DNA from 4 places in the Neobacillus sp. NPDC058068 genome. Region 4 is predicted to be linked to each of the others. Evidence: predicted binding sites of a transcription regulator. Region 4 holds the regulator's gene; each other region holds the start of a gene.

Region 1 (8,318 bases), on a different contig from region 4:
AGGCCTCATCAATGATTCGTTTCCGATCGGCATAGGATAGCAAAATGTTGTCAAAGCCTCCAAGGAATCTTGGTGGAGATGGAGTGTTCTGATCAGGTCTTGGGGCATTAGGAATGTCTATAAGCTCTTTTCCTTCGCTGTCTTGGAATATGACGAGCTGCGGTAGAAGTTGTTCTACTTTTTCATTGAGCCGAGTGAGGCCCGACCAAACCTGTATGTCCTGAATAGTAGCTGGACCAAATGCAGCTAGGTAACGCAGTATAATATCTTCTATTGTTAATTTTGAGAATGGCAGAGTGCCGATCCATGCTTCAGATGAAGTATGGACAGCCTTCCCGCTCTTACCCCATATTCCACGGGGTGGCAATTGCACAAGTGGAACCATAGTCCGAACGACAGCTGCGAGAGCTGCCGATTCAACATTCGGCCACTGTTTACCTAATAGTTGGCCAAGTTCGCTAAATGTACGAGGCTTTGTTTCAACTAGAGTACGGCCAGCATTGGCAACGGCCAGTATATCCAAACCCTTTAGGTATTTACCAAAAGAACTTTTTAAGCCGTTTTCTTGGACAGGCTGAACTAAGGGGCGCAATCTCATACCATCCTGGGATGACACTAAGTGGATGGTGGAGCGCATCAAGGCGAGCCGCACGACCTTTTTGTCTTGAAGGAGATTGGATAGATCTTCTGGACAAAATTCTTCAAGCCGCGTCCAAAGACCAAAATAAGGGGCATTCGGGTCTTGAGCCTGTATCCCAACAAGATGCTCTAAAGCATCTAATACCGATATATTTACACGAGTTAGCAACATTTGCCTTGCAAGTAAAGCGCGGTTCAAGGCCCGAGTGCTAAGGACTAGAGGCATCCCTCGAAAACTATCTTTGCTTGGAGCTTTATTACTAATCTTCAAATGTTAAGCCCCCTCATCATTTGTAGCAGCTTATTCTACCTTAGCATTTTCTCTTTTATATAAATAAAGACCATAATCTTGCATCACCGATGGGTGTCCAAGTTGTCTGAGCATTGTGGCAATATTACCACGGTGGTAATTTCCATGAGTAACAACGTGGAGAACTGATTCAGAAATAGACGTTTCCAATAATCCAGCATAAGGATTATTAACGACAATGACTTGATCCATATTTTCCTGATTGGCCAGAAATGATTTGTTTTTGAGGGACAGGCTGTCATAGAGGGTTTCCATCTCTTCGATGTCTTTTGATTCTAACTGGTTTTGTAATTGATTAGCCAAGACAAAAGCTTCATCCATAGTTTGACCGTTGATAATACCAAACCATGATTGCTCTACGAGATAAATATGGGTTAACACATGTGAAATGGTGGAAAAGCCACTTTGTATGTCTTGATGATAAATGTCCTTCGGAAGTTCTTTTAAGCGATTAATAATTTCCTTATTTGCCCAAACATTGTAATCATACATATCTTTTGTGGGATTCTTTTTCAATACATTGTCCTCCTTGTTCTCCATTGCCTAATAATCATTACGTGGAATATAATACCATTTTCTGGAGTGTATGTATATCGTTGTCTTTATCCCCAACAAACATTGTGGAAAATATAAGTGGTGCCTGACCACCAAACGATAAAGCTCTAACACGTTGGCGGTCAAGCACCATGGCCCAGGTAGAATATGAATATTAAAAATTACTAACCCCAAGCGAACCGTGACAGCCACGATTCGCTTTTGTATGGTGTTTATTCTGTTTCTTCCCCAGAAGGCCGAGTCGTTTGGAATGGAAGGGTATCCCAGAAGCTTGTATTAGCTTTCTTAATTGAACCATCGGCGATCGCTCTCGTTGTTGCATCAAGGGTGGTGATTGTTTGCTTAATCAAATAACCATTGCTTTTTTGTCCGAGCACGTAAGACTCATAGTTGTGATCAGACATGCCCCTCATTTCAAAAAGGAGTGTTGAAATATCGTATTGAACTGCGGCTCCATTGCGGCCAATAGTTTCCTCTGAACCGCCATTGTATTTTCCGATATTTCCCCATCCCTTTGCGTTAACAGCATTGAACACGACAGCTCCTAATTTTTTCGACCGTTCTAGGACTTCCGGCTTAACATTCCGATTTGTCGGATAAAGGATGGAACCTGATACATATTTCCCATCTATTTCACTTTGAGTTCCTTGATGATGGAGATCAATCATATAATCAATTTTATATTTTTTTAACACATTATTATGCAAGGCTTGGGTCTCTGGGTGTATTTTGGCAACATGGTCACGGTTTAAATCGGCACCAACAGCATTATAGCGAGTCAAATGCCTGCCGCCGTCAGCGACATAGTCATCAAGGGAAAAGTTGACATCACCCATAGCTCCATCAGCATTTAACATTGGTACAATCAGGATGTTTACGTGATCAAGAACTCCCTTCATTTTACCTGTTCCTAAGTGTTTAATAAATTCTAAAGCACCTTCTGTCGTCAGCTGTTCATTTCCATGCTGCTGGGTTAAAAAGAGAATAGTCGGATTGCTAGGGTTTGACATATATTTCGCGAGGAAAATGTCACGGCCTTTAACAGTTTGACCAATTACTTCTAGTTTCATAGCACTTTGTTTAGCATCTTGGGTTTTTAGAAAATCAACTAGACCAGTGTATGTATGTAGAATAGAAGTCTGAATCGACTCATTTCCGCCATAGATTGGCCCTTCTCCCACTGCACCAACAGAAACGGGAACGCTTACAATTCCGCCAATTGCCATTAAACTGGATAAAGATAATGCTAGGACTTTCTTTTTCATTTTTAGAACCTCCAATTGATATAATCATTGAAAAATTAAAAATATTCACTACAAGAAGAATGTTATATATAAAATGGCAGCTTGTACATAGTGATTAATTACCGAATTTTAATCCAACAAATTTCCTATTGAGGCGAATTTTAGGAATAAATATAGCCTGGCCCCCTCAGTCGAAGACATTAAGATAGTCTTATCTTTCGATAATCTGAGGGTGTAAGACCAAACGTTTTTTTAAACGTCTTTCTGAAAACTATGTGGAAATTGGCGAGATTAATCCCATTCCAGTAACAGAATTGGAAGATATGATAATTGGTGACGTACCACAGGAAATAGAGGATACACTTTACGATGTGATGGAAGAGGACCAGAGTTCTCAGCCATTTTTCCACCCCTTTGTGGATCTATTTCCAAATGGGGAGATCAAACGGACTTTGCCAAGAAATAAGAAAAAATTTGTTGATGGTATCTATACTTTTAAGCCTTCCATTGCGAAGTCGGTCTGGAGAAAGGTTGTTTTATCAGGAAAACATACGATGGGTCATTTGCATGAAATCATCCTTGACGCCTTTAATTTTGATGACGATCTGTATAAAGGTAAAAAAATCCGGCACATGGCCGGATGAAAAAACGTATACAAAAATAAAAAGACAAGCAAAAATCTAGAGGAGATTTTGCTTGTGAATTTTAAAGCGGTTTATCTTTGGTTGCCTGGCACCCTGAAAGTTGGTGCCTGACCCTAGTGACTCAAAATCATTATTCAAAAATGTACCTTATTACATCCAAGGCTTGATCAACCGTTTCGACAGTTACATTCGCTTTATTGGAAAGTTCTTTTAATGAATGAATTAATGATTCAGGTCTGATGATTATGGTAGGTTTATTCATTGCAATTGCCGTGCTGGCATCCATTGCTGTATTCCATTGCTTATATTTTTCGCCAAATAGGGCAATGACTATATCTGATTTTTGCAATAATACCTGTGTTCTGAAATTGTTAATATCGGATGCGGCACTATCCTTATATAAATTTCCTGGTTGCTGCCCCAGAATTTCTTCGCCGATATTGTCTGATCGTTCATGGTTTGTTTGAGGTGCGACAAATACTAACGGAAGATTTTTTTCCTTTGCCTTTTTCTTTACGTCTTCTCTCCAAGTATCGTGAATTTGTCCGGCTAAATAAACTGTTAATTCCATAATGATTCCTCCAAAATTAATTTGTTCTTACCCTATATTATAAAATTTTATAAGACTTTCAAAGGGAGCACCTGTAGCAAAAAAAGGGCTGTCCTGAATCCAGTGAAAACTGGATACGAACAGCCCCGATATATAATTATTGAAAATTCTTCATCCAAGTCGTGAAGTTGTCAATCACAGTGTCTAAAAACTTCACTGTTCCTTCGTCTGTTAGGTTGCCTTCACTATCGAATTTCGTATGTGCAGCACCTACATATACTTCATTGCCAATGAGTACAGGAGAAGCAACGCCGCCAGCGAATAAAATATCACGTAAATGCATTTGCGCTTTCACCGTTCCTAAATTACCCATTGAAGCACCCATCACAATCGATGGTTTCCCAATCATCACTTTATCTACTCGAGATAACCAATCAATTGCGTTTACTAAAACGCCCGGTACTGTTCCGTTATATTCAGGTGTTACCCATAAAACAGCGTCCGCTGCTTTTACTTTTGCCTTGAAATCAACAACCTCTTGTGGCGGTTCATTTTCGATATCTTGATTGTACATAGGAATCTCATTTAAAGATAAAACTTCAAGATCGAATTTGTTAATATAGCGAGATTTAATATACTCAGCTAATTTTTTGTTTAATGATTCCTTGCGAATACTACCTATAATTGCTACCACTTTCATATATACTGCCTCCGTTTAATTGATTGGGATAATTTTTTTATTCTTTAAAGTAACACAGTATTATAGTATCTCAAATGAATGAAATTATAAATTAATTTGCATCTTCCCATGCGGTAACGCTTTAATGTGCAGGGAGTCAGGTAAGGAATTAAATATATTGAAGATTTTGTGACTATTATAGGGTGGGGGGGTTTGGTATGATATAATAATTTATATCATGAGACAAGGAGGGAATACCCTTAAATGAAATTTAAAACAATTGCCTTTACTTTATTATTGGCTGCCATTATGTTAGCTGGTTGTAGTGGAAAAAGTACGGATGAAGGAAGTTCTTTAAAAGAAAATGCACCAAGCGACATAAAGGAAATGGTTCACGAATATAGTACAGGTAAAATGAAAGCCAAAAATGCCTCTATTACATCACTACAACTTATAGTGACTGACGCCAATGGAAAAGAGTCGGCCTATGACTTGCCTAAAGAGGAGTTTTTTGTGTCTATTGCTCCTTACGTCGAACAAACTCATCCCTGAACAAATCATAGCTTGACAGGTTGTCAAGGGGAACTGGCGAATAAAGAGTTTCAAGTCTACATCGAAGATACGGATGGCAATGTGGTGCTGGACGAAAAAGTTAAGACCCAATCTAATGGATTTATCGATTTTTGGCTGCCACGTGATAAAACATATCAGATAAAGTTTGAATATGACGGAAAAAAGGCAGAATCAAAGATTGCCACATTTGATGGTGATCCTACTTGCATTACAACCATGCAGTTAAAGTAGTGGCTTACTAGGTTAATATGAAAGTTTATTGAACTAAAAAAGGGGTAGTCACCTGCCACATTCACGAGCGGGGACTGCCACTTTTTTAACCAATTTTTTGAATTTTGGTTTTAGCTGCTGGATGAAACCTCCTGTTCACATTAAATTCATATTTCTAACATTAATATGTTAAAAAACTGTGAAAGTCGTTGCCATTTGGATCCAAACTGAGTATATTTAAAGTGTAGAGAAGATAGTGAAAATAATCACAAACTTCACTACAAAATCCAGCTGGCTGAACAGCCCCTTGGCGAAAGGGGACACAAAAATTTTTCAATAAACTTGTGAAATATTTCACAAGTACTAATAGGAGATGATTGTGATGAGATGGTACAAAACCCCTCTAGCAGCAGGTATGTGGACAGTTTTACGAATATGGCTTGGCTTACAATGGGTTGAGGCAGGTTTTCATAAAATAACAGGCGGATTTGATGCTGCCGGATTCCTAAAAGGTGCTCTTGCAAATGCAACTGGTGATCATCCAGCAGTTCAAGGATGGTATGCTGAGTTCTTACAACAATTCGCAATGCCAAACGTTCATATCTTCAACGTATTAATACCATGGGGAGAATTACTTGTTGGTATTGGTCTAATCGTCGGTTTAGCAACAATTCCAGCTTTAATTGCCGGAGCCTTCATGAACTTAAACTTTATGTTAGCTGGTACAACAAGCACTAATCCAATACTTTATACAGCAGCAATGATTCTCTTATTCGCAGGAGCCGGTGCTTACTACTTTGGACTTGACCGATTTGCGGTTCCATTTATAAAAGGCTATTTCAACAAAGGTCATAAAAAAGCTGCCGGAATTACACGATAGCTGTTATGATTTCACATAACGTAACTTACTTTAGAATAACCATAGAAAATCAGGCAATCACAATGACTGCCTGATTTTTTGTTATCACTATTAAATGTTGGTTTAAGGTCTTTTAATCTCTACCCTCAAATTCAACATAGCTTTGATTCCCCCCAAGGAAATTTCCTAATGATACCTCAATCTTTTATCCAATTAGTTTGTTAAAATAATACTATAAAATGATATATGAGGTATCGGTATGATAGATGAGTCATTTCATAACTATATTAAAGATTTCCTTCTTAAAAGCGGCGAGGAGCTGGAGTGGAGTCAACCTAATTACGATAATTTTTTACTGGCAGTAAAGATTATCAAGCGTTCGGAGAGAACCTATAGAATTCTCGGGCTTTTAACTATATCAATCCAACCCCATAAAAAAGTAGAAACGACAAACAATGATAAATTGGATGCTTTAAAATTTACCCCCAGAAAAAAAGTTGATCTAGATGATGACGATCGCATGACCTTTAGATGGCTGGAGGAAGGGTGGATTTTGAAGGAAGTGCGGTTTGAGAAAGATGAGAAAACGGTCCGTTCTTCCCATTATCGGATGGGGTTTCGATTGTACCAATATGAACAATTAAAGATTCAACAAAAGGTGGATCAAACTCGTCATGAATTTATTCAACTGAAGAACCACATTCTAGCAACTCTATCAACTCAAGTTGTACATTTTGATAATTTTTCATATAAAAAAGAGCGTGGATTACAAAACATAGTGAAAATAGTGAATCAGCTTAACCAGAATGAATTAAGCTTATCGGACTTTTTTCCACAAAAGTGGCATTTGGGCAGCAGGTTAAAGTATTTACACTTTATCGATGCCTTTAGTCAATTATGTCTTCATAAGAAGGAATTTGATTGGAAGGAAATCGGTGCAGCGTATTTTCAAAAAATCGGTGGGTCAAAGGAATTTGATTCCTATAAGCAAGAGTTTATTGACCATTTAGAAGAGTGGGCCAATGTTCCGGCAGTTGAGTTAGGTCTAACAAGTCTCGGTCAAATTACGCCAGTTTTTTTCGCTGGACAGCTGAGCGGGAAGTACGCTGCCTATGATTGGGGACCTGTTCATGCCTTAACAAATTTATCGATAGCAGATGAAGCGTACCAAACAAAAGCGACGACACTTTGGCTGGTCGAAAATCGAGCGATCCTGACGCGAATGGCAGCTACGGAGTATTTCCTAAAAGAAACCAATTCTCTTATCATTTGTGTTGATGGACATTTACGTTCCGCCCACAAAAATGCCATTGTACAAATTCTTGACAATAGTGCCATTGAACAAGTGATGATATGGTGTGACTACGATCGGGATGGCCTGCAAATCTCAAAAGAAATCCACGAAGCAGTCCCTAATCACAACAATCTTACGATGAAGTTCGTTTTGCCGGAACAGCAAGTTATCTGTGATTGGTACCAATTTGAACAATATCTTATGGACTTTTTAGAAAATGACAGAATGGAACAGGAACAAATGATGGGAGGTGTAGAACATTGGAAAAAGTGGATTCAAGCTTAATATCTATATTTCAAACAACGGGATCGGCACCAGAAATGATGCAGTCGATGAAAGATATTTCATCATTAGCGGGAGTTCTAAGTGATTTAGGAGCTCAAAACTTCTTTCAAACTCCAGGAGAGATTTTGAGATTTCTAAGGCTCATTCAGCTTTTAAATGAAGAGGCACTTGGCCTCGATGATCCAATTGAAAATGAAGAAACCGTCTATTATCGTTATCGAAATCGTTACGATGACACGGATCCCCCATCGAAAAAAAGGGTTGAACAAATCATTAATGTTTTAGTAAAAAACAATTGGATCTCAAAACAAACGAGAAAAATCAAAATGCGAGATGTTGGAAAGCGGATGATGGATGCACTTATCCGCCTTGCCAATGATTCTCTTGCTTATTATATGAATGATGATATTGGACGATCATTATTCCAAGCAAGGCGTGATGCAGAGATTAGCGAAGCCTACGATGACAATGGAATT
Region 2 (8,318 bases), on a different contig from region 4:
AGCATAATCATCATGACAAGCTGCACAGAATTGAGAATAGTTTACTTTGTCAGTATTGTCCTTAGGACCAATGGATGTAGTGATTTTTAGTCCTGAATTTGTTGTCGATTTATTTATGTCAGCATAAGCAGGATCCTCAGTTAAAGCAAGGTTAACGGTTTTAATTCCATTTTGAGTAGGTACTTTAACTCCATTCACCATTGTATAGGCAAATGGCGTATTACCGATCACATTTTCTTTTAATAATCTGTCATTGACAGATCCGTGCGGGTTATGACAGCTTGAACATGTTAATTCGTTTGTATCTTTATTGGTATAGGCCCCAGGAGCAGCACTATTTTTGATTCCTGATGATACATTATGCATGGATTCACTTTCATGGGATTCGCTGAAAATTCCGGCGCCGCTTGCTTTTTTGACGTTATAAAAGCCCATTGTACCGTCATGACAGGATAAACACATATCATATTCGGCGTTTTTGAATTTAACTAATTTAGTATCAGCACCATTATGTGTACTGTGACAGTTTGCGCAAGAGTTTGTATTGTTTTGGAAATTTCCATGTGTTTTGTGTGCATTTACTTGACCAAAGTTATCAACTGTACCGATATTAATTCCTTCTGCCGGATTGCTTGGTGTTGGGGTGAAATTTCCTTCTGCAGACGCCAAGGCAGCAAACATGCTTAGCAAAATTAGCGTTAACAATGCCGAAAAGCCTAATTTAATCTTGCTCATTTCTAAAAACCTCCCAAATTTCTTTCTCTCTCTTTTTTTATTTATTTTTCTATTCAAAACGGTTGATCGTATTTTTTCGCATCACCTCCTTTAATGAAAAAGATAACTAATAGAATACTGAAATTCTTTGGTTAATCGTATCTGTTACGAATATGGCGTCTCGTTCGTCTATAAATAAGCCGTTAGGTAAGTAAAGCTGGCCGTTGTCTGTTCCCATTCCGCCTATTACCCGGACTTCCTTTCCATCCTTGTCATAGGCATAAATATTATGGGATAAATTACTTACCACATAAACAGTGCCTTTGGAATCAACGCCTACGCCCCTTGGATTAACAAAAATCGGTTCACCTTTCCCATCCGTAGAGCCATTAATGATTCTGATAAACTTTCCATCTTTATCAAAAACTTGAACGCGATTATTACCGGAATCAGTGACATAAATATGATTATCTTTATCGACAGCTACCGCGTTAGGCGCAATGAACTTACCGTCTTCTTGGCCAGCGCCGCCAATTTCCATCAATTTTTTGCCTTCTAAATTAAAGACAAACAGCTTGTTTTCTTTAATATCGGTGACATACAACTTTTCACCGTAGATGCGCAATCCTCCTGGCGACTTAATCGCCTTTTCTTGATCAGGGAAATAGTTAATAAATTCACCTTTGTTATTAAAAATGGAAATGTTGCCATTATATAAATCTGCTACATAAATATTTTCACTTTTATCGCCTGAAATTCCGTACGGGAATTGCAATTGGCCTTTTTCTGTCCCTGCTTCCCCAAATTTCAAGACATTATTTCCAGATTGATCAAATACCTGTACTTGATTGTTATTTGTATCGGTAACGTAAATGAGCTCGCCAATTTTGGCAACATCCATTGGTTTATTCAGTGGAACATCGAAGCTGCCATAGAAAGACTGTCTAAATTCAGGTTCACCGCCAACGGGGTTTGCTTTCGCCACGATAGGTTTCAGTGTTGGTCCTAAATCAAAAAAGGTGATGCCCGTGAATAGTGCTGCAGAAAGTACAACCATTGTACTCATCCATATATATACAGTTGTCTTTTTCAATTCTAGTCATCTCCTTTTATTTGCTGTCTTTCGTTTTGGCTGCTAATCTAGTTAACGCTTCTGATGCCGGTTTATAAAGAGGGTCGTAACTCAATGCCTTTTTGTAGAGCTCCTCGGCATCAGCCACTTTCCCTTGATCCTCTGCTACTCTGCCAATCTCAAAGATAATATCATTATTAACTGGCATTAGTTTGTTTGCTTCATCAAGAGATGCCAGTGCATCTTTGTACATTTTTAGTTTTCGATAAACCATTCCTTCTAATAAATAGCCCTTATAGTCTTTCGGGGCTAATTCTACTGCCTTTTTGGATTGCTTTAGGGCATCGTCATAGCGCTTTTCATCGTTATAGACAACCCCTAAGTTGAAATACGCTCCGACATTCTTTTTATCTAAATCAATGGCAATTAATAATTGTTTAATAGCATCCTCATTCTGACCTTTTAAATTATAGGAATAACCTAAGTTAACCCGGTGTTCAGGATTGTTGGGTTCTTTACTAACCTGGCCTTCATAATAGGCAATTTGTTGGTCGATTCTGCTTAGGTCTTTATTTGACCAAATAAAGTTGTCACAAACTAAATATCCACCAATCAAGCTTATAAGTAAGGTTGCAATGATGAGCGATAATCCTTGTAACTTTGTAAAGCGAACTTTTCGTTTCATTTCGCGTGTATTCTTGTTGGATTCAGGCTTTTCGATTATCGGGAGTTCTTGGGCCTCCATAAGGATCCTCCTCAAAAAAATTCTTTTTCTTTGCTGTTATGAACTAGTCCAAAGATTTGCTTAGGCTAGTCTTTATTGCTTTTGTGGCAGCTTGTGCAAGTTTTTTCTGCATGGCAGGTATAGCATCTTGCTTCCGGTTTCTTCACATTCTCCACAGGTATCGGATGACGGTCACGCCAATTATTTCGATGTTTCATCTGGTGACATGTAGAACAATTAACCGTATTGTCACTAGCGGTATTGGATTGATTAGGCTCATGGCAGGTGTAGCATTTTTCTTCGTTTTTACTTGCTTGTTCACCATGGCTGCCGATAAACGATTGCGTATGGCTTGCCGGACGTGTTTGGTGACAGGCCTGGCAAAAGGTATTTTCTTTTGCATAGGCATGTTCGTTTTTGTTTGATTGCCCGCCATCTTTGTTTAAATATTTGTCAATCACAGAGACCTCTTCATACCCTTCCAACGTCGCTGTAGACATATACTTATGACATGCATTGCAATCCTTTAAGTCCGTTTTCGCGATAATGCCATGTGTTTTCGTTTTGAAATCTGCCTTTTTATGGCTGTCCGGAACCATTCCGGTCGTGTGGCACGCACTGCATTCCGTGGTGATCTTTCTTGCAATATGACAATCCATACACGTTTCCATTTTTGGGCGAATGAATTTCAGATCCGCCATCGCTGCTTTACCGACCTTGCTATCCCATTTATCATAGTCAGTCTTGAAGGTCATATTTCGGTCGGCAATTTCCCCATGGGCAACATTGCTATGGCATTGTGTACACTTAATTTTTTTATCTGAATGCTGCTGATGGGGAATAATGATGTCCCCTGATGCTGAGACTCCACGAGTTGCCATATTATGACACTTTTCACATTTACTATTTGAAATTTCTTTCGGCATGCGGATGATCGCTGCTGTTGTCACTTGTTCATTTCGTAAACCCTTGATAACTCCGTCTGCTTTATCCTTCGCTATCTGCTTAATCCCAGGCTCAGTATGGCATTTTACACAATCCACTTCGCTATGGGTGGAGGCCTTCCATGTATAATACTCTGGCTTCATCTCATGACAGGATGAGCAAAACTTTGAGCTTGAGGTTGCATGTAGCCCGTAAACTCCGATAATGAAGAATAGGGCTAGAAACAACAATGTTAAGGTTACAATTTTGATTAACATATAGCGATAACGAGGAGGGAACCGCAGCTGTTTTTTCTCTACATTCATAAAAGCGTCCCTCCAGATTAAAAATTGTATTATTTTGTTTTATCATCTTTAAAACCAGTTCTGTGGCAGTATTGACAATAAACATCTGTTGGTGCTTTTACATTGCCTGAGTCAGCTTTTGGCTTTTCACGATCATGGCAGACAAAGCATTCTGCTTTCTGGTCATTTGTTTTTGCATTGGCCGCATGAGATGTTAACCATTGATTACTATCCCCATGTCCTTTAGGACGGTCGGAGTGACAGGCGCCGCAGAATTTATTTGTTCTAGCTTGATCTTTTACCACTGTCATGTTAGGTGTATATTTACTTGCTTTTGTTTCTTGCTCTTTCATTTTCAGTAATGACATAATGTCTTCTTTTGGAATTTCTCTTGCCCATTTAGAATCTTGGTGACAGTTCACACATTTATCAAGCTGTTGAACCGCAGTATCACCATGATTTCCACTCCAATCAGCTGCTTGGTGCGTCTTTGGAATTTCTGTTTGTTTGTGGCATGTTTTACATTCCATCGAAATCTTGACGTCTTTCTTTTGCTTTCCGATTGCTTGTAAAATTATTTCTTGGGTTTTTTCATCATGGGCTGCTGCCGTTTCATCTTCATTCGTTTCCGTTGATGCGGCTTCACCAGATGCTTTTTTCGTTTGTTCGTCTAGCTTGTGCTGGACTTCTTCTGGATTTGGCGGAACATTGTAAGCAACCTCTTTCCATGGTTCTTCGCCGTTGTTTACTTTCTCGTGGCAGTCAATACAAGAACCCATGTTAGGTCTCAAGTATTTCTCTTCCATTAGCTTTTCAGCATTTTCCTTTGTCCAATGGCCGCGAACCTCTTCGGTATTAATTCCGCGGGCAGCGATTTTTGCGTGCACAACCCCTGCATGACAGGTAATACAAGGAATATCCTTTTCAATATGACCTTTATGATTCACTTTTAAGTCACCAGATGCAGTGACAAGCCGGTTCTTAGAGTGACATTGTAAGCAGTTCTCGTTAGAAACGGCTTCTTCTTCCGTTTGAACAATTTGTTCAGGTATGCCTGTTACATGGTAGTAAACCTCTTTCATTGATTTCATTTTGTGGGTAATCATGTTGGTAAACCCAGGCTTAATATGACATTGAACACAGGAAATATTACTATGCGCACTCGCTGTAAACGTTGAATACTCAGGTGCCATCTCGTGACAGCTTGAACAGAATGATGGCGAGTTGGTTAAGGAAAGCACTCCGTATCCACCGCCGAAAACAACAATACAACCAACGAGTGAAACAAATAACAGCTTCCACCGGTTGACTGGATTCTTCCAATCTATGTTTCTGAACTTTTGCCAAAGTCTGCGAATCAGGCCAACTTTCTTTTTATTTTCTCTTGTTTCGGGATCTGTCTCTTTATTTTTCTTTTTCCCCCAAATGGCCACTTTACTCACCCTTCCCATTTTGGTTTTAATTCTCTATTTATTTTCCATATTAACCTCTCTAAAGGTAGTATCTAACATTGTAAGAGTATAATCCAATGTACAATTTGTGAATATTTTTTCATAATGATTCAATTTCTCTTTTTCACTAAAAACAACATAAGAACGTTGTTATTACAGAGTTATATTAGCACTATCTTTATAGTACTAACTTGCATAATATCGCATTTTAATACAAGATAATTAATGTTTATTCATTCGCCAATGAATTTTGAAAGGGGTTATTCGGGGTCGCTATGAATTATCCATAAAACGCCATTTCTCTGACATATTTGTCTAAAAATCGAAAATTGTTCTAAAGCTTTCTATTAGGGAAGTGTGTCAATTTCTGCTTCCTTGTTAACATTGTTGTCACTGAATTACGGAAGTGGTAAGATAAATAGGGAAATTATCGAATGATTTTGACAGATTTTTTTGAAAAAGTGAATTTTGACTCTCGAAAAAAAGGAGCGTTCATCATTGATGGGGATTTTAAATAAAGTATTTGATCTGAATAAACGCGAGCTAAAGCGTTTAGACAAAATAGCTGTGAAAATTGACGCACTTGCTGCTGAAACAGAAAGGCTTACAGACGATCAGCTTCGAGAAAAAACGGAAGAGTTCAAGACCCGTTATCAAAAGGGTGAAACCCTTGACGACTTGCAAGTTGAAGCATTTGCCGTTGTTCGTGAAGGTGCTCGCCGTGTTCTCGGTCTGTATCCATATCATGTTCAATTAATGGGAGGTATTTCTCTTCATGAAGGGAATATTTCCGAGATGAAAACGGGTGAAGGTAAAACCTTAACGGCGACATTGCCGGTTTACTTGAATGCCCTCTCTGGTAAGGGTGTTCACGTAGTTACAGTCAACGAATACTTGGCAAGCCGTGACGCGACCGAAATGGGTGAGCTGTATCAATTTTTAGGCTTAACCGTCGGCCTGAATTTAAATAGCATGGACAAGGACGAAAAACAGGCGTCCTATGCCTGCGATATTACCTATGGTACAAATAACGAATTTGGCTTTGATTACTTACGTGACAATATGGTTCTATATAAGGAACAAAAGGTGCAGCGTCCCCTTTTCTTTGGGGTTATCGATGAAGTTGACTCGATTTTAATTGATGAAGCGCGGACACCGCTGATTATTTCAGGTTCAGCGCAAAAGTCGGCTGCCCTCTATATCCAGGCTAATGCTTTTGTCCGGGTGCTGACGAAGGATACGGATTATACGTATGATGAGAAAACGAAGGGAGTTATGCTGACTGAAGAAGGGATTAGCAAAGCCGAAAAAGCATTCGGGATTGAAAATCTGTTTGACATGTCGCATGTTACCTTAAATCACCATATTAACCAGGCATTAAAGGCAAATGTCAGCATGCACCTTGATATTGATTATGTCGTTCAGGAAGGCGAAATCGTCATTGTCGACCAGTTCACTGGCCGTTTGATGAAGGGACGCCGCTATAGTGAAGGCTTGCACCAAGCGATTGAGGCAAAAGAAGGCCTTGAGGTCCAAAACGAAAGTATGACAATGGCAACAATTACGTTCCAGAATTACTTCCGTATGTATGAAAAATTGGCTGGAATGACCGGTACAGCGAAAACGGAAGAAGAAGAATTCCGCAATATTTATAATATGAATGTTATTGTCATTCCTACTAACAAACCAATTGCTCGTGATGACCGTCCCGATTTAATTTACTCCTCGATGGATGGCAAGTTCCGTGCGGTTGTCGAAGATATTGCTGAGCGTAATCAAAAAGGCCAGCCCGTGCTAGTTGGTACAGTTGCGATTGAAACGTCTGAGCTGATTTCTACTTATTTATTTAAAAAGCGGATTCATCATAATGTCTTGAATGCGAAAAACCATGAGCGTGAGGCAGAAATCATTGCCGAAGCCGGTCACAAAGGTTCCGTTACGATTGCGACGAACATGGCCGGCCGTGGTACGGACATTAAGCTTGGCGAAGGAGTTATTGAACTGGGCGGTCTTGCGGTAATTGGTACTGAACGCCACGAAAGCAGACGTATCGATAACCAGCTCCGCGGACGTTCAGGGCGTCAAGGCGATCCAGGTATTACTCAGTTCTATTTATCGATGGAAGATGAGCTGATGCGCCGCTTCGGTTCTGATAATATGAAAACGATGATGGAAAAACTCGGCATGGATGATAATCAGCCGATTCAAAGTAAGATGGTGTCCCGTGCCGTTGAATCTGCGCAAAAACGCGTAGAGGGCAATAACTTTGACGCTCGTAAACAGCTGCTGCAATATGATGATGTTCTCCGTCAGCAGCGTGAAATTATTTACACGCAGCGTGATGAAGTGTTAGAATCGGAGAACCTTCGCGACATTGTTCAGAAAATGATCTTAAACTCGATCCAGCGTAATGTCGAAACACATGCTTCCCGCCATGAGGATGAAGAGGATTGGAACCTGCAAGGGATCGTCGATTACGTCCATGGAACTCTGCTTCATGAGGGCGATATGAGCGTGGAAGACTTTAAGGGCAAGGATACCGACGAAATTGTCGACACTATTTTCGCTAAGGTGAAGGAACGCTACGAGGAGAAAGAACAAATTCTTTATCCAGAGCAAATGCGTGAATTTGAGAAGGTTGTTACGCTGCGTGCGGTTGACTCTAAATGGATTGACCACATTGACGCCATGGATCAGCTTCGTCAAGGCATCCACTTGCGCGCTTACGGACAAATCGACCCGCTTCGTGAATACCAGCATGAGGGCTTTGCGATGTTTGAGGCAATGGTTCAATCTATTGAGGATGAAGCAGCTATGTACATCATGAAGGCCGAAATCCGCAACAATCTGGAGCGGGAAGAGGTAGCCAAAGGACAAGCGATGAATCCGAAAGATGATGGCGAACCCGTTAAGAAAAAACCGAAAGTCAACCCAGTTAACGTCGGCCGCAATGATCCATGCATCTGCGGCAGCGGCAAAAAGTATAAGAATTGCTGCGGTGCGGTGAAATAATCTTGGTTTGAAGTTCAATTCGAGGCCATGAAATTAGTCTAGCTTTGAAGTTAACATGCTTTAGAGTTGCAGAAATGAGTTTATTTTGGGGCTGGCAAGCATTTTGCCGGCTCCTT
Region 3 (8,318 bases), on a different contig from region 4:
CACGGCTAATTGTTGTACAGCCGCAAATGCTTGTTTTCTGTGCCGCAGCAGAATCGAATTGATCACCAAGTGTATGGGCAAGAATACTGCTGACCATTGGCTTGCAGCGTCCGCAAGACCGCCCAGCGTTTGTGCAATAGCTGACCTGGTCAAGCGTCGTGAGACCCTGTGTTTGAATCGCTTCAACAATTGCCCCTTTTGTCACCCCATTACAGCCGCAAACGAGTTCATCATTTGGCATGGAAGCAATATCATCACTAGCCCTTCCCGAACATTCTGTTTGAAAAATGGAAACCCCGCTAATATCTTCTTTTTTCGTCAGCATCCGGAACAACTTTGTACTATCCTTTGTATCGCCATAAAGGACAATCCCGACAATCAAGTTATTTCTCGTTAATACCCGTTTATAAATACCGTCATATTCGTTGTAAACCATGATTGATTTCGTTGATCCATCTTCAAAAATTTCTCCTGCAGAGAAAAGGTCAACACCTGCCACCTTTAATTGCGTCCCGGTAACAGATCCTGCATACGGCTTCGCTTCACCCCCGCAAATACGTTCTGCCAGTACTTTTCCTTGTTCATATAATGGCGCCACCAAGCCATAAACAATTTCGCGATGCTCCGCGCACTCACCGACTGCGTAAACATTCGGTATGCTGGTTTCCATGAAGTCATTGACCACAATGCCGCGATTGACGTAGATGCCGCTGCTTTTTACGACTGCTGTATTGGATTTAATCCCAATCGCCATCACGACAAGATCCGCTTCTACTTCGGAGCCGTCTTTAAAACGCAGGCCTGTGACGCGTTCGTCTCCAAGGATTTCGACAGTTTCTTTTTCCATTAAAAAGTTCATGCCTTGAGCTTCAAGTTCTGCTCTAAGTAGTGACGAGGCAATCGGATCGAGCTGCCGTTCCATTAGATGCGGCATTAAATGGACCACGTCGACTTTCATCCCTAGATTTAGCAATCCTCTGGCCGCCTCAAGACCGAGCAGCCCGCCGCCGATGACTACAGCCTTTTTATACCGCTCCGCCGACTTGATCATCATTTCACAATCTTGGATATCACGAAATCCAGTCACGCCGATTTTATCTGCACCTGGAATCGGCAGGATGAATGAATTGGATCCAGTCGCAATAATCAATTCATCATACTCGACTTCTCGTCCCTGATCGCTGATGACACGCTTTGCCTCTACATCAATGTTTACGACTGTTTCTCCTGTAAATAATTGAATATTATTTTCCTTATACCAATCTAGTGGATTGATAATGATTTCATCAAAATTTGTATCACCCTGAAGAATATTCGATAACTTAATACGATTATAGTTTGGGTATGGCTCTTGTCCAAAAATAGTTATGTCAAATTGTTCTGGCGACAGTTTTAGGATTTCTTCAATCGTTCTAACACCAGCCATTCCGTTTCCGATCATCACTAATTTTTTCATTTTGGATCGCTCCCTATATATTTAAGTTAATTAATGTTTTCTTTATAGTTAAATTGTAAACCCTGCAGCTTTAAATAATTGTGAGGTACGTCACATTCAACCACAGTATGTGAATGGTTTCACAATTTTGTCATAAAGGCTTTACGATAAGAAAAAGAAGGTGCCTCCATTGGAGACACCTTCTTGTTATTATGCCGGCTGCCTATTCTTTTTCACCAGCGGAATCGGTTTGACAAGCTTACTTATTACCGGAATTAGGACACCCACTAGCACAACCGGAACAAGCTCCCACAATACGAGCGGCGGTGTAATCAGCCAGCCTGATTGATGGATGCCATACAGAATAAGGAAATAACCTAAACTGCCTGCCAGCCCGGCCAGCCAGTTCATTTTTCTAAACAATAAATAGCACAGTGGAATCAGTATTAGTGTAATTGGTACATAAGATGTTGGATAACCAACTGCCGCAAAAATACCTTTACCGACAAATCTTAATAAAATATATAACGCCGCGGCCATGACAGGTATAGTAAAGTCTCGAAAAATTCGAATGATAAAGACTGTCAGCAGTGCAACCATTAGCACTGAATAAATCGGGTAAACCCACTCCGGAATCCCGCCAAAAATTTGTGACGCCGGGTCAGAGATGAGTTCGAGAATTTCAGGTGAGGCAATCGATTTTCCCTGCATGTATTGGTCATAGGAAATCGCCCCATTTTCCTGCTGCATATTTGGGAACATCAAACATTCAAGTAAAAACATCGCGAACCAAGTATGCATCGACTTCCAGGTCGGCTTTACATCTCTAGTGAACATGTAGTAACCGCGCCAAACTCCAAATATCATAATACCCGTTGCAATGTAATAAATAAAATGGGTCGGGCTCCACGTTGTTAAATCAATTCCATAGGCAATATGATAGGTAAAATCTAAGGGGATTCCAATTAAAAATAAAACATAGCCAATCGTAATTAGATTTCTTGAAAATGCGTCCATGTAAGTAGAGCGCCGCCACTCTTTAAATAACAAATATCCCCCCAGTACAAATCCAAGTGTATTAACAATATGGGGAATGGAATATTCCTCAAACAAATATTTAAAGTGATACGATGCATCCCAGGCAGAACCAATAAATTTTAATAAAAAGGCGATTACCCATAATCGATAATATTTCAAGTTCATCATCCCCTCTCCTGACCTTATCCTAATAAGTCAAATGGATCCCCCAAAATGGCGATTAGGATATAATTAATCGCTATGGCGATACCGAACACGATTCCGGCATTTCGGACTTTTTTTTGGGTGAATAATTTATACATAAATACAATTCCTGCTGTGACGACAAAGACGTTACAGGTCAAAAATGTCCAAAGCATACTCTCACTATGCTGGACCGCTGTAACATGCAATAAATATAACGGTATCAAAATGCCTTCCTCCAAAAACTGCATGATATTAAGATAGTAACAGAATTCGCTTGCTGCCAACTTTCATTTTAGAAGACGAATTTCCTAGTTAAAATGTTTCATTTTTCTAACTTCAATCCTTATTCTAACATTAATTTTAGAAAAATTGGCTATTAATTTACAGTAAATTCTTGCACTGGCTGAATCCGGTAATGTACATTAGAGTAATGGACGATGATTGGAGAGGAGAATGTTCCATGAAGCAAATTGTTATTAGCATTTTACTATTATCAGTTGTATTTCTAACTGCCTGCAATTCAATAAAAGTCCCTAAGTCGACAATGGATCATAAAATGAGTGCCACCCCTACCGATGTGGTTCCAACTAAATCCGAATGGACATTAACAGACCAACCGCAAGCTAACGTGAAAATTCCGATTTCCATTTTAATAATGGATAAGGCAGGTAAACCGATTAAAACATTTGAAACGGTTCACGAGAAAAAAATGCATTTATTTATCGTTAGTAAAGATTTAGCTTATTTTTCCCACATCCACCCTAAGTATGAAGGGAATGGAAAATTTAATATTACGACCAGCTTCCCTGCTGGAGGAGACTATAAGATTATTGCTGAGTCAACCCCAAAAGGAGGCGGCGATAGCAGCGTGGAAACTCACTGGGTTCATATTGAAGGAGAGCCTGCGAAGGAAGAACCGCTAACTCCGGATAAGACGTTTACCAAAGTGGTTGATGGCAAAAAAGTGACACTCACATTTAGCCAACTTGCTGCCGGAAAGACGCTACATATGACGTTTACCATCACGGATGCAAAAACAAACAAACCGATAAAAAATCTGCAGCCCTATTTAGGGGCGATGGGTCATACGGTTGCCATCAGTGCGGATGCCGAAAAATACTTGCACATTCATCCAATGACCACTTCAGGAAATGGACCGAGTGTTATCTTTATGACGATTTTCCCGGAAGCTGGCGTTTATAAAGTTTGGGGACAATTTAAACACAATGGTAAAGTCTTCACAGTACCATTTGTTATAAATGTGCCAAAAAAATAAACCAAAAAAACCCCTAATAAAGTCGAATAGGGGTTTTTGAACGCATAAACCAATACATTTTTTTGGAAGTTGGTGCCTGACACCCCTCGCGGACATTTGTCCGTGTGGGGTAGACAGTTAGGAGGAGAACTCCCTCCTGCTTTTAAACATAAAGTCTACACTTCTCCAGAAGGTTTGACCATCGGGGTATAGGCTGGTAGTGGAGTACCAAAATTAGGGGTACCATCTGGTTTCCAATTGATTTTTTGAACCCTTGGATTCCGAAGCCTTCCCAGACCATGGTCTCCTTCATCCTCCGAAAACGAAAATGCGTGGTAGACGATCCAGTCCTCAGTTCCGTCTGGGGATTGAGTAAAGCTATTATGCCCAGGGGAAAATACTCGGTTTTTTACACTTTTCGAGAAAACGGGTCCCGGATGTTTTACCCAAGAATCAGGATCAAGAAGGTTCGCCGTTTCACTTGCTGTAAGCATCCCTAAGCAATAGTCATCAGACCATGTTGCACTTGCAGAAAAAACGAGAAAAATTTTACCGTTCCGTTTTAGAATTATTGGACCTTCATTTATTGCCATTCCACCTTGTTTCTCCCATTCATCCGCCGGAGCCGATAGTAATATGTTTTCACCTATTAGTGTCCACGGGTTTTCCATTTTTGCCATGTAAAGTGCTGAACCATAATCAGGAAAATATCCATATCCTGAGTATAGAAAATATAACTCATCCTTATGCTGAAGAACGGTTCCATCTAAACCAGGATGATCGGTATTCACTGCACCCCTGAAATGCCACTTGCCCAGCAATGGATTTTGCGAAGAATTTTCAAGTACATAGATTTGCCGAGTATCATCACCACCACCATCATTGGCAGTAAAATAAATGAACCATTTCCCGTTAATAAAGTGTATTTCAGGTGCCCAAATATTGTGGCTATATGGACCTTCTGCTGGAGGTGACCATATTATTTTTTTCTCTGTTGTCGAAATTCCTGTGATGGTCGGACACTTCCAAATGGCTATATGATCAGATAAAGTAATGGTTAAATAATAGTACCCGTCTGTATGTTTATAAATATAAGGATCCGGGCCACTTTCAAGCAGGGGATTCATAAACATTTCACTTTTTTGACTCGTAATGATATGGTGGGTTTGCGTTTCCATAATTAGCACCTCCATATTGGCTTATAATGACTATCTTTGAATTGATTTTATCGTTAAGTACAAAACGCTACTCATTTTATAAAAATGGCAGACATCTAAGATTTACCTTTTTGTTTTAATTCTCTTATTAATCTATCTACATCTGACAATAATTCTTCCTTTGCACGTTTAGATACATAATCTCCTTTTGCTTTATCAAGCAATTCTTGAAAATCATTTAAATGTTTTAAGGACTGTTCAATATGGCCATTTTCCATATGATGATTTGACTGTTCTAGTTTATTGCTTAATTGTTTATATAAACTGTGATTTATTTCTCCAGAAGCATTGTATTTATCAAGCAATTTCAAAATTGTTTTGTGACTCGTTTCTATTGGTTTCACATGAAAATTATCAAATCTCGTAAAATTATAGTTTGATCTAAGTCCTACTTTTCCTTGTGTAAATGCTGTGCTGCTATTATCGGTATAATCTATTTTAGGATTATCCATATCACCAACAAATATCTTAATATTGGTTCCTTTTGCAACAACTTTTATATGCTGCCATGTATTTAGAGGAGCACTGATTTTTGCACCTTTTAGGTACGACCAATAAAAATTAAATTTTCCTAAATGAACACCATCTTTATTGATATACGCAAGATATCCTTGCATAAAATTAGGATTATTTTGACCAAGTTCAATCCCATTGGCTGGATTATTTACTCTAAAAATTAAGCCGCCGTCACCTGTCCCGGCTCCAATATTAATATCTGCTTCAACCGTATAATCCTTCCACTTATTATCTCCGATTACAGATTTCGCAAAGGTACCTGGTGCTGCACTATATTCCCCTTCAGTTGCCGGTGGTTTTTCTCCTTTATCTAAAGTAAAATCAATACTTCTAAAGTCAAATTCACCCTTTACCATTTCCGCCTTAATCGTATGTTTGCCAGCGGGTAAAAAGATATTTTCTTTAATGACATTTTCCCAGTTATCCCAGCCGCCTGTTTTTGGCACATCTATGATACCTGTTAAATCAACAGTATCATCAAGCCAAAGCCTAATTTGATTTCCCTCTAAATCAGTTGCAATTCTGATGGCTACTTGATATTTGTCCTCTTTTTCAATATCGACGTTATATTTTAACCATTCTCCCGCTTGATTCCAGCCAACATTATAACCACCTTCAGGATTAACGCGAATATCTACTGAATCTCTTCTATATTTACCACCGATATTTACAGGAGAATTATCGTGATAACCAATACCTTCTCCACCTGTAATATAATCAGCCGCCATGATTTTTCCTGGAAGCTTCTTATGATTGTCAAACCTGTGAAGTGTTAATCTAGAAACATCAAATTCTCCTTGAAGAGTTACTAGCTTTAAATTGTGTTTTCCAGCTGGTAATGAAACGTCTCCCGATGGAACGCTTTTCCAATTATTCCAATCACCTGTATTTGGTATGGTCATTTCTCCTGTTACATCAATTGTATCATCTAAAAGGAGCTTTGCTTTTCCTCCATCTTTGATTGCTGATGTAAGTAAATCTAAACCATATGTTCCTTCTTCTTCAATGTTTATGTCATATGCCAGCCATTCACCTGTTTGATTGGAGGTAACTGCGAAACCACCTTCCGGATTCACTCGGATATCGACAGAATCGGCTCGATATTTTCCTCCACTATTCCCCACAGTGTTATCATGGTAGCCTACACCTTCACCACCTAGATTGTATTCAGCAGCTTCAATGATACCTGGCACTGGTTTATGAATATCAAACGATGTAAAATCAAGACTAGTAAAATCAAATTCTCCTTCTACGATCTCAACCTTAATCGTATGCTCACCCTCCGGCAATGTAATCCCTTCTTTAATAACAGGCTGCCAATTATTCCAATCACCTGTGTTGGGGACATCTAACACACCGGTTAAATCTGTTTTATCATCTAACCATAAACGAACCTTTGCCGAATGAAATGTTGTTGCTGTATTTAATTGAACATTATAGAGACCTGTTTCTTTTATTGCGACATTGTATTTAAACCATTCTCCTGTTTGATTCCATCCAACAGCAGTACCGCCTTTTGGATTGTTACGGATATCGACAGCATCTCCTCTTAATACTCCACCAATATTTTCAGCTGTTGTTTCATGATAGGCTATCCCTTCACCGCCAGTTATATAGTATGCGGCACTAATTGAACCTGGTATAGGTTTGTATGCATCAAAAGCGCTGGGTTTATTTGTTTTAACCGTCCAATATCCTTCTATTTCCTCCCAGCCATCACTATTTCCATCATTAAAATCTGAAATCACTTGTTTTACTTCTTTATATTTTTGAAAATTCATATTGGCTAAATCAAACGTTCCATCGTTAACGACTATTTTTATCGAATGCTTGCCTTTTGGTAAATCAATGCCCTCAATCGAGAATGTTTTCCACTCATCTGTTTTTGGAATATTTAATGCACCTGTCAAATCAATCGAGTCATCTAACACTAATTTTACTTGGGCATCATCGCTCGAGGCTGAAACTCTTAGGTCTACATTGTAAGTAGCGTCTTCAGCAACATTGGCATTGTAGTTGAACCATTCACCAGGTTTATTCAAGCTTACGTTATATCCACCTTCAGAATTCACTTTAATATCAACAGAATCTCTTCTATAAAGATTGCTAGTATTCTTTGCAGTTGAATCATGAAAGCCTACTCCTTCACCGCCTGTATTATAGTGAACAGCTTCGATCTTTCCCGGTAAAGGTTTATATGCATTAAATACATTACTTCCGTTCACTTTATTACTGAATGCAGTATAGCCAAATGCCGCATGAAGATTAGAAGTAATATATCCAATTTTTCCTCCGTTTAGCCCAGCTATTTTGCGTGTTTGCTTCTGCATTCCATCTACGAAAATCTTATAAGTGGTAGAAGACTTCTCTACTCGTAATTGATGGAGCTTTGAATAATCATAGCCCTTAGGCAGGTCCGTCGCTTCACTGCTTTGTTTGACCCCGTTTACGATAAAGGAAGATTCTAATTGATTTTTCTTAGGATTTAACACCGCTAAGCCGTAGTTGTTTTCATCCTTATAAGAGAAAACTGCTCCTAATTGTGGATCACCTTTCGCTCCTTGTTCAATCGCTTTCATATTGAATTCTGCAGTGTAGTCTGATAAAGTAGAAGCCTTCGTCAATTGTTTAAATGAATGGGTATTTTCTATTGTCGTTTGTTGGAGCCAAC
Region 4 (8,318 bases):
GTATACCGCGTAGCTGATGCATTTGAAGACCTTGGGTTTGATGAATACTTTGAAGGTGATGGAGTGACAGTAGTGGAATGGGCCCATTTAATTGAAGAGCAGCTTCCTTCTGAGAGGCTGACTATTTTCTTGTATCGCGAAGAAGGAGATAAAAGGAAAATGGTGTTAACGCCAAAGGGCGAAAGATATGAGCACCTATGTAAGGAGATTTTTCGATGACCATATTAGCGATTGATACTTCTAACTATTGCTTAGGAGTAGCGCTGTTAGAAGATAATCAGGTTCTAGGCGAGTATATAACGAATTTAAAAAAGAATCACTCCGTTCGAATTATGCCGGCTATTGAGACCCTTATGAAGGATTGTGAGAGGGTGCCAGCTGATTTAACGAAAATTGTAGTGGCGAAAGGTCCCGGCTCCTATACAGGAGTTAGAATAGGTGTTACGATTGCCAAAACATTGGCTTGGACATTACATATTCCGCTTGTAGGGATATCGAGTCTGGAAATTTTAGCTGCAGGAACGGGAAGATACTTTGATGGCTATATATCTCCTTTATTTGATGCAAGAAGAGGTCAAGTTTATACAGGTCTGTATCAATTTGAAAATGGAAAGCTTGTAATGGTAGAGCCGGATCAGTTGATACTTTTAGTGGACTGGGCAGCAAAATTAGTTGAATCGACCAAGCCAATTTTATTTGTCGGGAATGACTTACAAATCCACCGGCCAAGGATTGAGGAACTGCTAGGGTTGAAAGCTACTTTTGCTAGTATCACGGAACATAATCCGCGACCGGCGGAACTTGCATTGTTAGGCAGTGATAAACAAGGAGAAGATATACATTCCTTTGTACCGAATTATATCCGTTTAGCTGAAGCGGAAGCAAAGTGGCTAGAGGCAAAAGGAAAAATTTCAAATGGATAGGATAAGAGAGAAATGGCAGATTCTTACGAGTTTCGTTATATGAGGGAAGAGGATATAGATCAGATAGTAGAAGTTGAGCATGCCTCGTTTACTATGCCTTGGAGCCGGGAGGCATTTTATAATGAATTGCACAATAACAAGTTTGCTGTCTATATCGTTTTAGAGGAAAATAACAAAATCATCGGTTATTGCGGCACGTGGATTGTCATTGATGAGGCACATGTAACGAATGTGGCCGTTTTGCCCGAATATAGAGGAAGAAAATTTGGGGAAGCCTTAATGATGAAACTTATGACTGTTGCCAAAGTGAAGGGGGCAAGAACCATGACACTCGAAGTTAGGGTAACCAATCATACAGCGCAATCCCTTTATCGTAAACTAGGCTTCCAAAATGGCGGGATTAGGAAAAATTATTATGCGGATAATCAGGAAGATGGGTTAGTCATGTGGGTGAATTTATGAAAAATGATCAGTGGATATTAGGAATTGAAACAAGCTGCGATGAAACGGCAGTCGCGATAATAAAAAATGGCCGTGAAATTGCGGCTAATGTAGTGGCATCACAGATTGAGAGCCATAAACGTTTTGGCGGGGTAGTCCCTGAAATTGCTTCACGCCATCATGTGGAACAAATAACAATCGTCATTGAAGAAGCATTGAGTCAAGCGAAGTTAACCTTTGCTGAGCTTGATGCTATAGCTGTTACAGAAGGACCGGGATTGGTTGGTGCCCTTTTAATAGGGGTAAATGCTGCCAAAGCGTTAGCCTTTGCTCATAACAAACCGCTAGTTCCGGTTCATCATATTGCCGGGCATATTTATGCGAACAGGCTGATAACGGAGTTGCAGTTTCCTCTTATAGCTCTAGTGGTCTCAGGAGGGCATACCGAGCTTGTTTATATGAAAGAGCACGGACATTTTGAAGTGATTGGCGAGACGAGGGATGATGCAGCAGGAGAGGCGTATGACAAGGTGGCAAGGACCTTGAATATGCCGTATCCAGGCGGTCCGCATATTGATCGTTTGGCACAGGAGGGAAGCCCGACAATTGATTTACCTCGAGCTTGGTTAGAGGAAGGTTCTTATGATTTTAGTTTCAGCGGCTTAAAGTCAGCTGTCATTAATACGGTCCACAATGCCGAACAGCGCGGCGAAGTGATAGCACCTGAGGACCTTGCCGCCAGCTTTCAAGCAAGTGTGATTGAGGTATTAGTTAAGAAGACGGAAAGAGCCGTAGCTAAGTATGGTGTGAACCAAGTATTAGTCGCTGGCGGTGTTGCGGCAAATAAAGGCCTCAGGGCGGCATTAGAAAAGGCATTCGCGGATAATGACAAGGTAGAATTGGTGATTCCGCCATTATCCTTGTGTACCGATAATGCTGCGATGATTGCCGCTGCCGGAAGTGTGATGTTTGAAAAAGGGATCAGAGCAGGGCTTTCCCTAAATGCAAATCCGGGACTGGATATTGAAATCTATAATGGTTAACCAACTCTTCTGAATAAGAAGAGTTTTTTTTTCGAAAAGGGGGGGAGTGCAGCATAAACGAATCAGTAACGCTATTTACGTCCTTTGTGGATAAGATTTTATAAAAAAAGATAGAAAAAGTAATAAATGTGGATAAGCCTGTGGATTGTGTGGGCAATGTGGATAAAAACGCAACTTATTGTGGATAATGTGGAAAAGCTTATAAAACTCCTGAAATTATTCTGTTTAAAGTGTGAATAAAGTTGTGGAAAAGCGAAGGATTTCTTAAAAATTGTTGATATCCTTTAAAATTTGTTGATATAGTTTCTTTCATTTTCAATTTCAAATTAAAATCTGTCAATAACACACCAGAATTTGCAGATATCATATATATATCCAAAAAAATAATGGTTGAAACCAGACATCCCGCCCGGTTTCAACCATTATTCCGCTAACTCCGCCCATTCCTCCATCAAGTGCTCAAGCTCTGTCTTCGCTTTTTCACTTTTTAGGTTGATTTCCAAAACTTTTTCGTGGTCTTGAAAAATCTCTGGTGCACATAATTGCTGCTCATAATCGCCAATTTGTTCCTCAAGCACTTCGATGCGCAGCTCGATTTCATCTAATTTTCTTTTTCGCTGCCGTTCAAGCTTTTTACTTTCCTTATCCTGTTGATAACTATTTTTCTCGTGCGTTGCGGAATAGGCTGCCTTTTTTGCTAAATCTTCAAGCGCAAGCGCTTCAAGTTCTTTTTGCTCCAGTTTTTTTTCTAGATAATAATCATAATCCCCAAGATATTCACTGCTTCCATTCCCGCTCAGTTCCAGTACCTTTGTAGCGATCCGGTTAATGAAATAGCGATCATGTGAGACAAACAAAATGGTGCCTGGATAATCGATTAAGGCATTCTCCAGCACTTCTTTGCTATCAAGGTCTAAATGGTTAGTTGGCTCGTCCAAAATTAACACATTTGCCTTCTCAAGCATCAGTTTAGCAAGGGCAAGTCGGGCTTTTTCACCGCCGCTTAAGGTAGAAACTATCTTCAGCACATCATCGCCGGAAAATAAGAAATTACCGAGAACCGTCCGGATTTCCTTTTCATTTTTAAGCGGATAATCATCCCAGAGCTCATTCAACACGCGCTTATTGGAGGTTAACTCGGCCTGTTCCTGGTCGTAATACCCAATCGCAAGGTTTGTTCCATATTGAATCGTTCCGGCAAGCGCGGGCAATCGATTGATAATCGTTTTTAACAGTGTTGATTTGCCGATTCCGTTTGGTCCGACAAGGGCAATGCTTTCCCCTTTATAGGCACGGAAGTTGATGTCCTCAGAAATTTTTTCATTGCCGTAACCGACAGCAAGCGAATCCACTGCCAAAACATCATTTCCGCTTTGTTTCTCGATTTCAAACGAGAAGGTAGCGGACTTTTCACCACCTAATGGACGGTCGATAATTTCCATCTTCTCGAGCTTTTTCCGGCGGCTTTGTGCTCGTTTAGTCGTCGAGGCCCGTGCTAAGTTCCGCTGGATAAAGTCCTGAAGATCAGCAACCTCCTGCTGCTGTTTTTCGTAAACCTTCATATCGCGCTCATAATTGGCGGCTTTTTGGTCAAGGTAAGAACTATAGTTGCCCGTAAACCTTTGAATTTGTTTGCGGGATACTTCGTAAACTTGAGTGACTACTTTATCTAAAAAATATCGGTCATGTGAGACAATTAAAATGGCGCCATCGTAACTCTGTAAATATTGCTCAAGCCATGAAAGAGTATCGATGTCGAGATGATTGGTCGGCTCGTCCAAAATTAAGATATCAGGTTTTGTTAATAGTAATTTTCCTAAAGCAAGGCGGGTTTTCTGTCCGCCGCTTAAACTTGAAATCGCAAGCGCGCTTTCGTGGAAACTTAACCCATGGAGCACGGAGCGAATATCTGCTTCGTATTGATAGCCGCCAGTCTCCTTAAATTTCACCTGAAGCTGGTCATATTCCTTAAGAACACGTTCATATCTTTCATTGTCTTCAAACACACCGGGGTCAGCCATCTGTTCCTCAAGCCTGCGAAGCGACTTTTCCATCAATTGAAGCGGTTCGAAGACAGTCAACATTTCTTCCCAAATGGACAAATTCGATTCTAATCCGGTATTTTGCGCTAAATAACCAATGGTTACTTCTTTTGGTTTGATTATATCTCCGCCATCATGTGACAAGTGTCCGGCAATGATCTTTAAAAGCGTCGATTTGCCTGCACCATTGCGGCCAACAAGCGCCACCCGGTCTCGCGTTTGTAATTCTAGCTTAATATTCGATAAAATAAGGTCAGCACCATAATATTTTTGTAGTTGATTGACCTGCAGTAAAATCATTTTCATTCACCTCTTACATACAAATAGTGTACCGTATAACTAGAGTGTCGGCAATAAAGGGCTTTAAGAGCGGGTTTCCTTCAACGAAAAAAATGTTTGAACTAGTTCAAAGTTTCACACACATAATAGGAAAAATAGTGTATGATTTGAGAGGAGGATTTTTTATATGGCAGATTTTACACATTTTAATGAGGAAGGCAGAGCGAAAATGGTCGACGTAAGTGATAAACCAGAAACTGCACGGACCGCTCTGGCACATTCCAGCATAACTGTTAGTAAAGAGATTTATGAAAAGATAACCAATAATGAAATGAAAAAGGGCGATGTGTTAGCTGTGGCCCAGGTAGCAGCTGTTATGGCGGCCAAAAAAACATGGGATCTGATTCCAATGTGTCACCCGATTCCGCTAACAGGAGTGAACATTTCTTTCTCATGGGAAGCGGATCAGAAAGAGAACTATCACCTGCAAATTGCGGCAGCAGTCAAAACAAAAGGGAACACAGGTGTGGAAATGGAAGCGTTAACAGCAGCCGCAGCTTGTGCCTTAACCGTTTATGATATGTGTAAAGCAGTGGACAAAGGGATGGTCATCGGACCGACCTATTTAGTCGAGAAAACGGGCGGTAAAAACGGGGATTATAAACGAACCGATGAAATTTAACTAAATCATTCAAGGGGTGTGGGAGATTATGGGTAATGAAACAATGAAAATACCACAGGCGACAGCAAAACGGCTGCCCCTCTACTATCGATTTTTAAAAAACCTTCATTCTTCCGGTAAACAAAGGGTTTCTTCAGCAGAACTGAGCGAAGCAGTGAAAGTGGACTCGGCAACCATTCGCAGGGATTTTTCCTATTTTGGTGCCTTAGGCAAAAAGGGCTACGGTTATAACGTCAATTATTTATTAACCTTCTTCCGCAAAACCTTAGATCAAGATGAACTAACAAAGGTGGCCTTAATTGGGGTCGGTAATCTTGGTACTGCCTTTTTAAACTATAATTTTTTAAAAAACAATAACACAAAAATAGAATTTGCCTTTGATGTCGATCCGAATAAAATGGGAACGAAGATTCGTGAGGTACCGGTCTACCATCTTGATGAATTGGAGAACGTCCTAGCCAATGAAAATATATCGGTAGCGATTCTAACCGTTCCCGCGCAGGTCGCTCAGCAGATTACCGATCGACTTGTGAAGGCTGATGTGAAAGGGATATTAAATTTTACGCCAGCACGGTTAAATGTTCCTCCTTCCATTCGGGTCCACCATATCGATTTAGCAGTAGAGCTGCAATCATTAATTTACTTTTTAAAGCACTATCCGACCGCAGAGCTAGAAGAATAATATGTTTAAGGGTTTTTCACGAGCATAAACTTGTGGAAAGCCCTTTTTTATTTTTCCCGCTTTACATGCGTAACAGTGTTATGTTACATTATAAAACAGAAAGGGGTTTTCAACATGAGCGAGGAGTTAATTTCTAAGAAGGATTTATTAGATCTAGCAGGGATTTCGTACGGACAGCTGTATCGGTGGAAGCGGAAGGATTTGATTCCTGAAGAATGGTTTATTCGAAAATCGACATTTACCGGTCAGGAAACCTTTTTTCCAAAAGAAAAGATTTTAGATAGAATCGATAAAATCCAAACGATGAAGGAAAATCTTTCGTTAGATGAACTGGCCGATATGTTTTCGCCGAATATTAGTGATTTGCAATTGGAAAAGGATGATTTAATCAAACGTAACATTGTTTCTGCTGCAGTGATGAATTTTTACCTAGAGAATGATAAGAGCGGTCTTACATTTCATTTTCCAAGAATTCTTGAAGTATATGTGTTAGAAAAGCTGCTTCAGTCGGGTGAAATTAATTTGGATGAGGGGAAAATGGTCTTACAAGTATTAAAGGATAATGCGCCACTTATCAAACAAAAAAGCTGTGAATTGGTGATTGCCCGAAAGCTTGGGGTATCTTCGTGCCTATTATTAATTAATGCAGAAGCCGTTCATTTTGAACCGGGAACGAAAATGGTAGTGTCACTGTCACTAATGACTTGTATGGAAGAGATTAAGTCGAAATTATTATAAAGGAGAATGGCAATGGAATTAAAGAATAGAGGAGATTTGGTCATTAATGGGGTTGGGGCATCTAATGGCGGGAAATTCCAGCTTGTTACATTGAATGGACATGGAACGGTTAACAGTGATTTAGAGTGTAGTGACTTTGAATGCAATGGTTCAGGTACGGTCAAAGGCGATGTGAAAGCAAATACAGCTAAAATAAGTGGAAATGCGAGTTTTAAAGGAACGATCGATAGCCAACAGGTTACGGTGGAAGGAACAGCAAAAATTGAGAAAAACCTGTATGCGAAACATCTCTATGTTTCAGGCAAAGCCTCTGTTGGCGGCAAAGTTAAAAGTGAGGAAATAAACTGTCATGGGATTTTATCGGTGGGTGAAGATTGTGAAGCTGAAATTTTTAAAGGAAAATATCGCTTTACGATTGGCGGCCTGTTAAATGCTGATCAAGTTGATGTTGAGATATACGGAGAATGTAAGGCGAAAGAAATTGGCGGACAGACGATAACCGTAAAACAACATAAAGGGTCGTTCATCGGCACGTTATTCAAGCCCTTTTTTAAAACGCAACTGGAAACGGACTTAATTGAAGGGGACATTATTGAACTTGAAAATACGATCGCAAAAGTGGTCCGCGGCAATCAGGTAAAGATTGGACCTAATTGTCAAATTGGCGCAGTTGAATACACGGAAGAATATTCACAGGATAGAAATGCCGTAGTTGGTGAGTCAAAAAAGGTTTAAGAGGAGGAGAAGGTAATGGGAAAAAGCGAAAATCTAATTATTAATGGATCGGGAAGCTATCCTGGGGGCCATTACGATAAAGTCAGCATTAGAGGAGAAGGGACAATTGTAAATGATGTTGATTGTTCCGATTTCCATGTTTACGGAACAAGTGAAGCGGTCGAAAATGCTACTGTTGGCTCCGTGAAAATTATTGGTGAGGCAGAATTTAAAGGGAATATGGAGGCTGACCAAACACTTGTCATGGGGACGATGAAGGTTGGCGGCCATGCCCTTTTGAAAAAAATGAAGATTCTCGGATTGCTCGAAGTCGGCGAAAGACTTAGTGGAGATGATGCGACCATTAAAGGGAGTATTGCGGTTAATGGCGATGTGGAATATGAGACGTTCGATTCTAGCGGCGGTTTTGAAATCACAGGACTTTTAACCGCCGAAACGATTAAAGTTTCATTAAGATTTGGGGAGAGTCGTGCTGAGGAAATTGGCGGCGGGAAAATCACGGTGAAAAGGAAGAAGAATTCACTGCTTTCGTTTGGAAAAGAGACGGGATTCCTTACTGCTAAAGTAATTGAAGGGGACGACATCTACCTTGAAAATACAAAGGCAGATACCGTTCGCGGCAAAATGGTCAAAATTGGCCCCGGCTGCCAAATAGGGTTGGTCGAGTATACCAATGAGTTAACGCATGACCCTTCAGCAATAATAAAAACAAAGACACAACTTTAAAGGAGAATGGGATGGTCACAAAGGAAA

The links. The regulator Rex, encoded in region 4, represses fermentation and respiration genes when NADH is low (regulators of the CRP and FNR family bind a similar motif). The targets are predictions, from matches to a motif close to TTGTGAAATATTTCACAA.
Region 1: the regulator Rex is predicted to act here: its motif matches at 5,747-5,764, upstream of ACFVSW_RS12490 (DoxX family membrane protein).
Region 2: the regulator Rex is predicted to act here: its motif matches at 5,277-5,294, upstream of ACFVSW_RS18090 (cytochrome c3 family protein).
Region 3: the regulator Rex is predicted to act here: its motif matches at 1,564-1,581, upstream of nirB (nitrite reductase large subunit NirB).

What each region holds. Positions count from the first base shown of each region.
Region 1 covers NZ_JBHVSI010000009.1:120,692-129,009, forward strand. The annotation lists gene ACFVSW_RS12455 (winged helix DNA-binding domain-containing protein) at 1-910, opposite strand, end outside; gene ACFVSW_RS12460 (DinB family protein) at 941-1,465, opposite strand; gene ACFVSW_RS12465 (M14 family zinc carboxypeptidase) at 1,717-2,769, opposite strand; gene ACFVSW_RS12470 (plasmid pRiA4b ORF-3 family protein) at 3,072-3,392, shown strand; gene ACFVSW_RS12475 (YtoQ family protein) at 3,523-3,963, opposite strand; gene ACFVSW_RS12480 (NADPH-dependent FMN reductase) at 4,100-4,642, opposite strand; gene ACFVSW_RS12485 (CueP family metal-binding protein) at 4,886-5,425, shown strand; gene ACFVSW_RS12490 (DoxX family membrane protein) at 5,787-6,284, shown strand; gene ACFVSW_RS12495 (DUF2399 domain-containing protein) at 6,523-7,842, shown strand; gene ACFVSW_RS12500 (hypothetical protein) at 7,818-8,318, shown strand, end outside.
Region 2 covers NZ_JBHVSI010000015.1:118,759-127,076, reverse strand. The annotation lists gene ACFVSW_RS18110 (cytochrome c3 family protein) at 1-735, opposite strand, end outside; gene ACFVSW_RS18105 (6-bladed beta-propeller) at 842-1,807, opposite strand; gene ACFVSW_RS18100 (tetratricopeptide repeat protein) at 1,824-2,531, opposite strand; gene ACFVSW_RS18095 (NapC/NirT family cytochrome c) at 2,597-3,760, opposite strand; gene ACFVSW_RS18090 (cytochrome c3 family protein) at 3,790-5,172, opposite strand; gene secA (preprotein translocase subunit SecA) at 5,689-8,202, shown strand.
Region 3 covers NZ_JBHVSI010000005.1:212,903-221,220, forward strand. The annotation lists gene nirB (nitrite reductase large subunit NirB) at 1-1,456, opposite strand, end outside; gene ACFVSW_RS08350 (hypothetical protein) at 1,646-2,638, opposite strand; gene ACFVSW_RS08355 (hypothetical protein) at 2,656-2,883, opposite strand; gene ACFVSW_RS08360 (hypothetical protein) at 3,120-3,935, shown strand; gene ACFVSW_RS08365 (glycoside hydrolase family 43 protein) at 4,091-5,092, opposite strand; gene ACFVSW_RS08370 (carbohydrate-binding protein) at 5,188-8,318, opposite strand, start outside.
Region 4 covers NZ_JBHVSI010000018.1:741-9,058, forward strand. The annotation lists gene tsaE (tRNA (adenosine(37)-N6)-threonylcarbamoyltransferase complex ATPase subunit type 1 TsaE) at 1-219, shown strand, start outside; gene tsaB (tRNA (adenosine(37)-N6)-threonylcarbamoyltransferase complex dimerization subunit type 1 TsaB) at 216-923, shown strand; gene rimI (ribosomal protein S18-alanine N-acetyltransferase) at 936-1,385, shown strand; gene tsaD (tRNA (adenosine(37)-N6)-threonylcarbamoyltransferase complex transferase subunit TsaD) at 1,382-2,407, shown strand; gene ACFVSW_RS19900 (ABC-F family ATP-binding cassette domain-containing protein) at 2,830-4,749, opposite strand; gene moaC (cyclic pyranopterin monophosphate synthase MoaC) at 4,916-5,410, shown strand; gene ACFVSW_RS19910 (redox-sensing transcriptional repressor Rex) at 5,439-6,092, shown strand; gene ACFVSW_RS19915 (YhbD family protein) at 6,207-6,830, shown strand; gene ACFVSW_RS19920 (polymer-forming cytoskeletal protein) at 6,843-7,565, shown strand; gene ACFVSW_RS19925 (cytoplasmic protein) at 7,581-8,291, shown strand; gene ACFVSW_RS19930 (MDR family MFS transporter) at 8,303-8,318, shown strand, end outside.